Regions from separate parts of the Paenibacillus sp. GYB004 genome, predicted to be linked through region 3. Evidence: riboswitches for the same ligand, from Rfam matches in the RefSeq annotation. Region 3 holds a riboswitch; each other region holds the start of a gene.

Region 1 (2,197 bases), on a different contig from region 3:
CTTTCGACGCGATTCTCCCTTTGTTAAGGACGACATACCGGTCGCAATACGTTTCAAGCGTCGACAAAATATGAGAGCTGATCAAGAAGGCGGCGCCGTTCCGTTTGCGCTCCACCATCAGATCGAGCAGCGAACGGATACCGAGCGGATCGAGTCCGAGGAACGGTTCGTCGATGACATACAGCGGAGGTTCGACAAGAAATGCGTTCATGATCATTACTTTTTGACGCATGCCCTTCGACAAGGTCTGAGGGAAGGAGTCCAGCTTTTCGGTCATGTCGAATTGCCCGGCGAGCGTCTCCGAGCGGCGCTTGAATTGCGTCTCATCGAGTCCGTAAGCCATAGCCGTCATCCGTAAATGTTCGCGGATCGTCAGCTCCTCGTACAGTTCGGGGGCTTCGGGCACATAGGCAAAGGAGCCGCGGTACTTCTCGGCGTCGTCCGACACGCGGAGCCCTTTCACCCGAACTTCTCCCTGCTGAGGGACGAGCAGCCCGAGGATGTGTTTGATCGTCGTGCTTTTGCCTGCGCCGTTTAATCCGATCAGCCCGACCATCTCTCCGGAATCGATCGAAAACGAGAGTTCGTGGACGACCGGCCGGTTCCAGATGTAGCCGCCGGACATCCCCTGAATATGCAAAAACGGTTTCATAATGTTCCTCCACATGTAAGCTTTTACCTGTAGGACATCATAACATTTTTGTTCGAGCAAATCACGTTAAAGCGCTTTCTTTTCGCGTTTGACACACGAAGAAAGCGGCATAAAAGAATTAGACGAAGAAAAACAACGATTTGTTGCATAAAAAAAGTGAATTCTCGGTGATTTTTCCCCTTTTCGCATGAAAATCGGATTTATTTCCTCTTTACAGGTTTTTCATAAGGCTTTAATATAACGATCATAATGATTCTAACCGCATACCGCCATCGACTTACCCATCGCTGAGTTTCCGACAGGGAAACGGGGGAACCAAGTTATCTATGGGGTGAATACTGCACGAAGCCGTTCGCGGCGCTGTGCAATTAGGGCGACTCTCGCGTCCGAACCCGGCAGCTAACCTCGTAAGCGTGAAGAGAGAGGCACGATTGTCGGGCATTGATGCGCTCCCAAGTATGGGATGAGCATTCGATTCAACGCCGCGAGAAGAGTACCTCTTCGCCGCGGCTTTTATTTTCGCCTGAAACTATTTCTGCAGGACAGAGCGTACCGGATCTGTCAACGATTGTAGCCCGGAGCCTTACTAACGATGGCAATAGCGTGAATCATCCAAATTTAACCAGGTCACGTCAATTCTAGTCATGCGTAACACTCGACGGCGAGGCTGATGAAGGAGGACCGAAGAAGTGGGCGTTATTCAAAACGGAGAAACCCATGTAAAGCGATCATCCAGCATGTCTTTCGCAATGCGATGGAAGCATGGAAACTTGCGTTTGATCTTAGTAGGCGCTTTGTTTTCAATCGTGATGACAACGATGTTCGTGCTGCTCATGCAAGGCACGTCTATCAAAAAAGTGGGGTTAGTGGTAAACGGGGAAGAGAAACACATAAAAACGAGACAAACTACATTGTCCGCTCTTCTGGAAGAACAGCAAATTCCGGTAAGCGAGCACGACCGGGTCTCGGCGGTGCTTGGTACCGAGTTGAAGCATAACGATAAGTTTCATATCCAGCATACAATCCCGGTGCAGCTCACGGCTGACGGCAGAACCGAAACGTTATACACGGTCGGCAAAACCGTAGAGCAGACGCTGCAAGATCTCGGCATGGAGATCGGGGAACTCGACAAGCTGACGCCACCCGCGGAAGAAGCCGTAACGGAAGGCTCTCAAATTCAGATTGTCCGCGTGCACAAAGTTGTGGAAGACCAGACCGAAACGATTCCGTTCGAGACGGTCAAGCAAGACGATCCCAATCTGCTCAAGGGTAAGGAGCAGGTTGTATCGGAAGGCGTTGAAGGCGTACTTGCGAAGAAGATCGAGAAGGTGTACGAAGACGGCGAGCTCGTAGCCGAGAATGTCGTCGATACGAAAGTTGCACAGGAAAGCGTTACTAAAGTGGTTGCGCTTGGAACCAAAAATCCGGTAGTCGTCTTGTCCGCCTCTTCGCCGAATATCGATGAGGTAATGAAAGGCGATGTCAAATTCGGCTATAAGCAAATTTTGAATAATGTTACGCTAACCGCTTATTCCGTGGATGTTG
Region 2 (2,197 bases), on a different contig from region 3:
TGGATCGAGATCTTGTTAAACGGGCTCGCCTGGTGAGGAGGTGACTGCCGCCTATGATGCGTTATATGAAGAACGGCTTTACGGATACGTTATCGCAATCCTTTCTCCTGCTCGTCTTGTGGCTTTATCATTTCACCTGGGGCTTCCTGCTGCTGATGCTGGTCAAATCGGTCGTCGTTCCGCTGATGCACCGGTACCCGGGCGAGCATCTGTCTGCCGCCGCCTCGCAGCTGTTCCTGGCCGAAAGTCAATTCCGGCTTGTGAAAACCGACATCAGTCATCCGTACATCTGGCTGCTGGTCGGAGTTGCGGCGGCGCGGATGCTGTTGACGCCGGTTCTGAACGCGGGCGTCTACTACTCTCTGGCGAATCCGCATCTGAATGCCGGCTACCGCTTTTTGCAGGGCATCAAGCGGCTCAGCGGTTCGTTCTTCCTCTACTACGTCTTGCAAATGGCGATAACGCTGGCTCCCGTATATTGGCTGTTCCCGGTGGTCAAGAAAGCGTTCGCCCAGCACGCCGATTACGCTTCCCTCTCGCTTGCGCTGCTGCCCTGGGCAGCGGGATATGCCGCATTCGGGTTTCTGATCCGCCTTCTCTTCATGTACGTCCAGTTCGGCCGGACGACGGAAAGCGGACTCGGATCGTCACTCGGTCTGTTCGTCCGCAAGCTGCCGGCCATCGTGCTGCTGGCCTGCCTGCTGCTCGCGTTGTCCGGGGCGTTTACGGCCGCCGCCTTATCGGCCTCCCTGATCTGGGCGGGGTTGACCGCCCTGATCGTACAGCAGCTGCTCCATATCACCGATATGGTGTTCAAGCTATGGACGATCGCTTCCCAATACCGCATCTACGCCGACTGACGGATTAAGGCTCCCGCATTTGCAAGCAAGGCGAGACTTCCACCGTTCCCCTTTTCTCCCGCAGAAAAGGGGTTTTTCTGTGCCCTCAGGATTCGAAATTTCGATTTTTCAAAAAAAATGTTGCGAAAAAGGAGGAAATCGTTGCTAAAAGGCGAATTATAATTACCCGGAAACAAAAAAATCGAACCATGCCGAATTCCCGCTTGCCGGGAAACGGGGGAACCATTCCGGGTGAATTGATCTCGCAGGAAAGTGATCATAGGGCACCTTCGACCGAACCCTCAGCTAACCTCGTAGGCACCTGGAAGGAGTCCGCTTCACTTGAAAAAGGCACTTATTATGATCACCACCGTGGTCGCACTGTTCTTCACCTCCGTTGGCAGCGCTTTCGCTGAAACGACGCTCGAGAAAACTGTGAACGAGCTGATCGGTGTGAAGTACAGAACCGCAGGAACGACCACAAAAGGCTTCGACTGCTCGGGCTTCACGATGTACGTCTTCAATCAATTCGGCGTAGATCTCGCTCATCAATCGAAAGCCCAAGCCAAAGAGGGCACCTGGGTCGACAAGATCGATCTGATTCCCGGCGACCTCGTGTTCTTTAACACCGACGGCAAAGGCATTTCCCACGTCGGCATCTACCTCGGCAACGACGAATTTATCCATTCGGCGTCCAACGAAGGGGTAGTGAAGAACAAGCTTAGCGAGAAGTATTACAAAACCCGTTATGTAACCGCGCGCCGCATCGCTGGTGACGATCTGTACAACCAGCTCATGGCGGAGGCCAAGTAATACAGGCAGCGGAACGGACAAGCCCAAGCCCTGGAGGAGCGAACCATTCGCCCTGCAGGGCTTGATTTCGTTCATCCCCGCTTCTTCCGACAGGAAGCGGCAGGGCGGCGAATCCGCACGTTTTGGGCGTATAGCCTCCGACACCGGTTTTCACCGTTTTCCCGGATTCGACCGCTTGTCGGAACGTGTACGGACTGTTCCAGCAGACCGGGTGACGGTGACGGGTTCGGCGATCGGCGGCAAGGCTCCGCCCTTCCGGCAGGAAAACGGCTGAGTCTTTGCGAATGTTTGTATCACGGATAAGCTTTGTACACTGCTTTAGGGGGACGGCCCGATGATTCTGTTTGTCCATCGCAAAGACCTGCGGGTAACCGACATGCCCGCTTTCGCGTATATCGCCCGGACCGGGCTTCCTTCCCTGCATTTGTTTATCCTTGACCCGGCCATCCTGAACGCGGAACGGGCCCGTGCGCATAGCGGACGCCGCTTCCTCGGTCTGCTCGCCCGCCTTCAGTCGTTATACCGGCATCAAGGCCAGACGCTGA
Region 3 (2,197 bases):
GAAGGAATGGTCCTCCGTCGTAGAGAGCAGCATCGTCATAAATACGACCAGGAACAAGGCGAGGATCGTAAGCGTAATCGCTTTGTAAATCCGGTCTTTGGCCAGCCGGTAACGAAACAGGACGATATCTTCCTTGCCCCGGATCATCGCGATGACGGCGCCGATCAGCGTCGTAAAGGTGGTCGTCTTGATTCCCCCGCCGGTCGAACCCGGGGACGCGCCGATAAACATCAATATAATGATAAAAAATTGTGTCGCTTGCCGGAGTCCTGCGATGTCGAGCGTATTGGCCCCCGCGGTGCGTGGCGTCACCGACTGAAAAAAGGAGGCGAGCACTTTGCCCGTGCCGTTCAAAGCCCCAAGCGTCTTCGGATTCGTATATTCGAATAAAAAGATGACGATCGCTCCGAATACGATCAGAAACCCGGTCATGCTAAGCACGACTTTGGCGTGAAGCGACAGCTTGCGTTTTTTTCCATATTCCATCAGATCCGAGATTACGATAAAGCCGATGCCCCCCAAAATAATAAGCGACATAGCGACGATATTAATCAGCGGGTCGTCCGCATAAGGCATCAGACTCCGAAAATGGCCGAAAAGATCGAATCCGGCGTTATTAAACATCGATACCGCGTGGAACACTCCCATATAAATAGCGCGGCCGGCGCTATAGTCGAACGACCAGCGAATCGCGAACAGTGCAGCGGCTGCAAGCTCAATCGTCAAGGAATACAGCAACACTTTGCGGATCAGCCGCACGATCCCTTCCATCGAAACCTGATTCATCGCTTCCTGCAGAATCAGCCGTTCCCTTAACGAGATCCGCTTGCGCAGGACAAGCGCGATCAGCGTCGACATCGTCATAAAACCGAGTCCCCCGACCTGAATAAGCGCCATAATGACGACTTGGCCGAATACGGAAAAATAAGTTCCCGTGTCCACGACAACCAGCCCGGTTACGCATGTAGCCGAGGTCGCTGTAAATAGGGCATCCACCAAAGGCAAACCTTCCCCGTTCGTAGTGGACACGGGCAAAGACAGCAGCAGTCCGCCCGATACTATAATCAATGCGAAGCCCAGAACAAGAAATTGCGGCGGCGTAAGCCTTCTGAACCCTATAAGTGGTTTCAAGCAGGGTCACCTCTCCGATCGGCAAGACGGATCGTAGTTTGCAGGAACAACAAAAAAAGACATTGGAATCCCAATGCCGTTTGTCCGGTGTGGTTTCCAAACTGAAGCCTACGAGGTTAGCTGACGGATTCGGGTTGTAAGGCACCCTATTCGCTTGCCGCTGCTGGGAACGGTGCTGCGAAATTCACCCCATGAGCAAAACTTGCGGTTTTCTCGGACACCGCAAAACTGCTCCTACTTGAATGGTTCCCCCGTTTTCATTAAGAAATTCGGCTTGATATGAGAGTCCGCTGCGATGCGCGCACCTTAAACGGCTCGTATTGTAGAGTTTCTTATTCCGCTTTTCAGATTAGAGTCCGGTCTTCGCGTAATGGTGCGCTGGCAGTAGCGGCTCTGAAGCAGAAGCGAATAACACTTGACGAACTCGATTATAATCCCGCTGCACCCGCTTGCACAAAGCCGGCATTCGCTTAAAAACATGGAGGAATCGGCGGCTTCCGGCCGAATAACAAGCGTGCCTGCCTCTTTTCATTGTCCCTACCTCCGTTGCTTCCGTTTAAGTGGCATTTCGAAAAAAAGTATGTTACGTTAGAAAAAAAGTTCGGGAGGGATCCATGAAACGCCCGTTTTCATCCATGCTGGGAACTTTTGCTGTTATCGGCATCCTCTTATTCGTCATCACCAACTGGTGGTCTTTTTTTACGGGAAACAAAGAGCCCGACATCTTATCCGAGACGATGCCGACCGTATCCAAGCAAGCGGCAGCGGACGCCGCAAAGGCGCATATCGCAGAGTTGACCGGTTATCCGGCTTCCAGCACGTTCGTCGTCTACCAGTCCGACAAGCTGCTGAGCGGCTATATCCAGAAGGAGAAGCGGGTCGCGGATTACAAAGCCCGGTTTCAGGAACGGGCTCCGATCGATTATTATCGCATCGATCTGACGGACGGGCGCGGAGCCGAATATGTCGTCGATGTACATATGACAAGCGGCGCCGTCATCGGGTGGAGGAAGAGCAGCCGGGAGAACGCCCCGTCGGTCGAGGTAGGCCGCCGGATTGCCGAAGA
Region 4 (2,197 bases), on a different contig from region 3:
TCCTACTACTTTCATGATGCAGACGGTCCGGGCGGTCACAAGGACGCGACCCGCTATATCGCAGGAACGATACTAAGACCCTGAGCCCGCTATCGGGACTGGAATTTCGCCTTCGGAGGCATCCTCCGTTATACTGGAAGGACTGGGTGGATACCTAAGGAGGCGATTTTCTCATGCAGGAACCTTTGAAACGCTGCGGCTGGGTCACAGACAACCCGCTCTACCGGGATTACCACGACCGGGAATGGGGCGTGCCTGTTCACGAGGATCACGCCCTGTTCGAGCGGCTCGTGCTGGAGGGCGCTCAAGCCGGCCTTAGCTGGTACACGATTCTGCGCAAGCGGGAACAGTACCGCGAAGCGTTCGACCGGTTCGATCCGGTACTAGTCGCCGGATATGACGACCGCAAAATAGAGGAATTGATGAACAACGAAGGCATCGTGCGCAACCGGGCCAAAATTGCATCCGCCGTTCGCAACGCCCGATGCTTCCTTCAGGTTCAGCAGGAGTTCGGCAGCTTCGACGCATATATATGGCAATTTGTCGGAGGACATCCGATCCGCAACCGCTGGGATCGTCTGGAGGATGTGCCCGCCTCCACCCCCATCTCGGAAGCGATGAGCAAAGATTTAAAAAAGCGCGGCTTTACCTTCGTCGGCCCGACGATTTGCTACGCGCTCATGCAGGCAACCGGGATGGTGCAGGACCATGTGACGAGCTGTTTTCGGCACGGCGAAATTGCAACTGGCAAATTTTGAGGCTTTCCCCTTCCGTCCGACATATGTTAGCCTTCTACAAGAAGCCGAAACTTCAAAACTGCGAAGTTTTACCATTCGCGGTTTCCATAAGTGCGGGGGATTATCATCAAGCGGACTTGTCCGCTCCGGGGTGAATCGCGTTTCTACGCGTAGGGTTGTATCCTCAGCCCGAATCCGACAACTAACCTCGTAGGCCGTCAAAAGGAGAGATGCCGTTCGTGAAGTACTTACCCTGGAAGCACGCTTTGCTTGCGGGCAGTTTCGCTTTGTTCGCCCTATCCGGAACCGGATCGTCAGCAACCGCAGGGGGACGTCCCTACGACCCGGCCTTGATGCCGATGCTGGCTCCGTTCGTTTTTCAGACTCATTTATTTGCAGATGGCGGGGCATTATCTCCTTCCGCTTACCCGGCTCAAGGAATCGTAACGGTGTTGGCCTCGGAACCAGCGGCAGCCGAACTCGCAGAGACGGCTCAGCCGGCTGCAGAACAGCAGCTTCCGCAGCCTGAGCCTCAGCTTCAGCCCCAGGCGGCTCCCGCAGCATCTGCTGCAGTTGCCAGCGCACCCGCCAAGCCGAAGGCCGCTTCAGCCGCGTCCGATACAGCGAAGAAAGCGCAACCAAACCAAGCCAAAAAAGCAGCTCCGGCAGCGGCCCAAGCGAAAGCCGCAACCGAAGCGAAAGCTACCGCCAAGCAGCCGTCAACGAACCAGCCGGTCGTCACGGTGGCGGGCAAAGAGATCAAACCTGCCAAAACCATCGCCGCAGTCGCTTCCGCCTATACAGGCAGCGCCGAAGAAAACGGCGGTTATGCCGGACTTGATTATTTCGGCAATACGCTGAAGGTCGGCACCATTGCTGTAGACCCCAAAGTGATTCCGCTCGGAACGACCGTATACGTCACCGGTTATACGTTCGACGGTCTGCCGGCCGGAGGAATGATGGCGGTAGCGTCCGACACAGGCGGCTCGATCAAGGGCAACCGGATCGACATCTTCGTGCCGAGTTCGGGCGAGCAAGCCAAATTGTTCGGTTACCAGAATGTAACGGTGTATGTCGTCGACTAGCAGTCGGCGGCATTATTTGCTTTTGGGCAGCTTCAGCAGTTCGGGAACGGTAACCAGCCCGTAGCCCTGCTCTCTCAGCTTCGCGATGATGCCGGGCAGCGCTTTGACGGTACCGGACAAATCTTGACTGTCTCCTCCGGCCGAATGCTGCAAAACGATCGCTCCAGCCTTCGTATGGCCGAGGATATTGCCTAACACTTGCTGTTCCCCGAGGTTTTTCCAATCGAGCGAATCGACGTTCCAGTTGACGATCACGTATCCTCTATTTTTGGCCCATTGCAGCTCATCTTCATCGATCGCTCCATAAGGAGGACGCACCAGCTTGGGCCGGTAACCGGCGAGCCGGTTCAGCACCTCCTCCGCCTTCTCGATTTC

The links. A riboswitch is a leader RNA that binds a small molecule or an ion and turns the genes downstream of it on or off. The one in region 3 is predicted to bind cyclic di-AMP.
Region 1: another riboswitch for cyclic di-AMP. It lies ahead of PV433_RS28330 (ubiquitin-like domain-containing protein); the one in region 3 lies ahead of PV433_RS08210 (TrkH family potassium uptake protein).
Region 2: another riboswitch for cyclic di-AMP. It lies ahead of PV433_RS23125 (C40 family peptidase); the one in region 3 lies ahead of PV433_RS08210 (TrkH family potassium uptake protein).
Region 4: another riboswitch for cyclic di-AMP. It lies ahead of PV433_RS27555 (3D domain-containing protein); the one in region 3 lies ahead of PV433_RS08210 (TrkH family potassium uptake protein).

The regions. Positions count from the first base shown of each region.
Region 1 covers NZ_JARBDB010000063.1:163,507-165,703, reverse strand. The annotation lists gene PV433_RS28335 (ABC transporter ATP-binding protein) at 1-652, opposite strand, end outside; cyclic di-AMP (ydaO/yuaA leader) riboswitch at 928-1,080, shown strand; gene PV433_RS28330 (ubiquitin-like domain-containing protein) at 1,423-2,197, shown strand, end outside.
Region 2 covers NZ_JARBDB010000055.1:43,978-46,174, reverse strand. The annotation lists gene PV433_RS23135 (M1 family metallopeptidase) at 1-36, shown strand, start outside; gene PV433_RS23130 (hypothetical protein) at 54-860, shown strand; cyclic di-AMP (ydaO/yuaA leader) riboswitch at 1,040-1,175, shown strand; gene PV433_RS23125 (C40 family peptidase) at 1,182-1,652, shown strand; gene PV433_RS23120 (cryptochrome/photolyase family protein) at 1,987-2,197, shown strand, end outside.
Region 3 covers NZ_JARBDB010000012.1:95,576-97,772, forward strand. The annotation lists gene PV433_RS08210 (TrkH family potassium uptake protein) at 1-1,131, opposite strand, end outside; cyclic di-AMP (ydaO/yuaA leader) riboswitch at 1,222-1,416, opposite strand; gene PV433_RS08215 (CPBP family intramembrane glutamic endopeptidase) at 1,746-2,197, shown strand, end outside.
Region 4 covers NZ_JARBDB010000063.1:1,254-3,450, forward strand. The annotation lists gene PV433_RS27545 (sialidase family protein) at 1-84, shown strand, start outside; gene PV433_RS27550 (DNA-3-methyladenine glycosylase I) at 174-758, shown strand; cyclic di-AMP (ydaO/yuaA leader) riboswitch at 825-969, shown strand; gene PV433_RS27555 (3D domain-containing protein) at 977-1,822, shown strand; gene PV433_RS27560 (polysaccharide deacetylase family protein) at 1,835-2,197, opposite strand, start outside.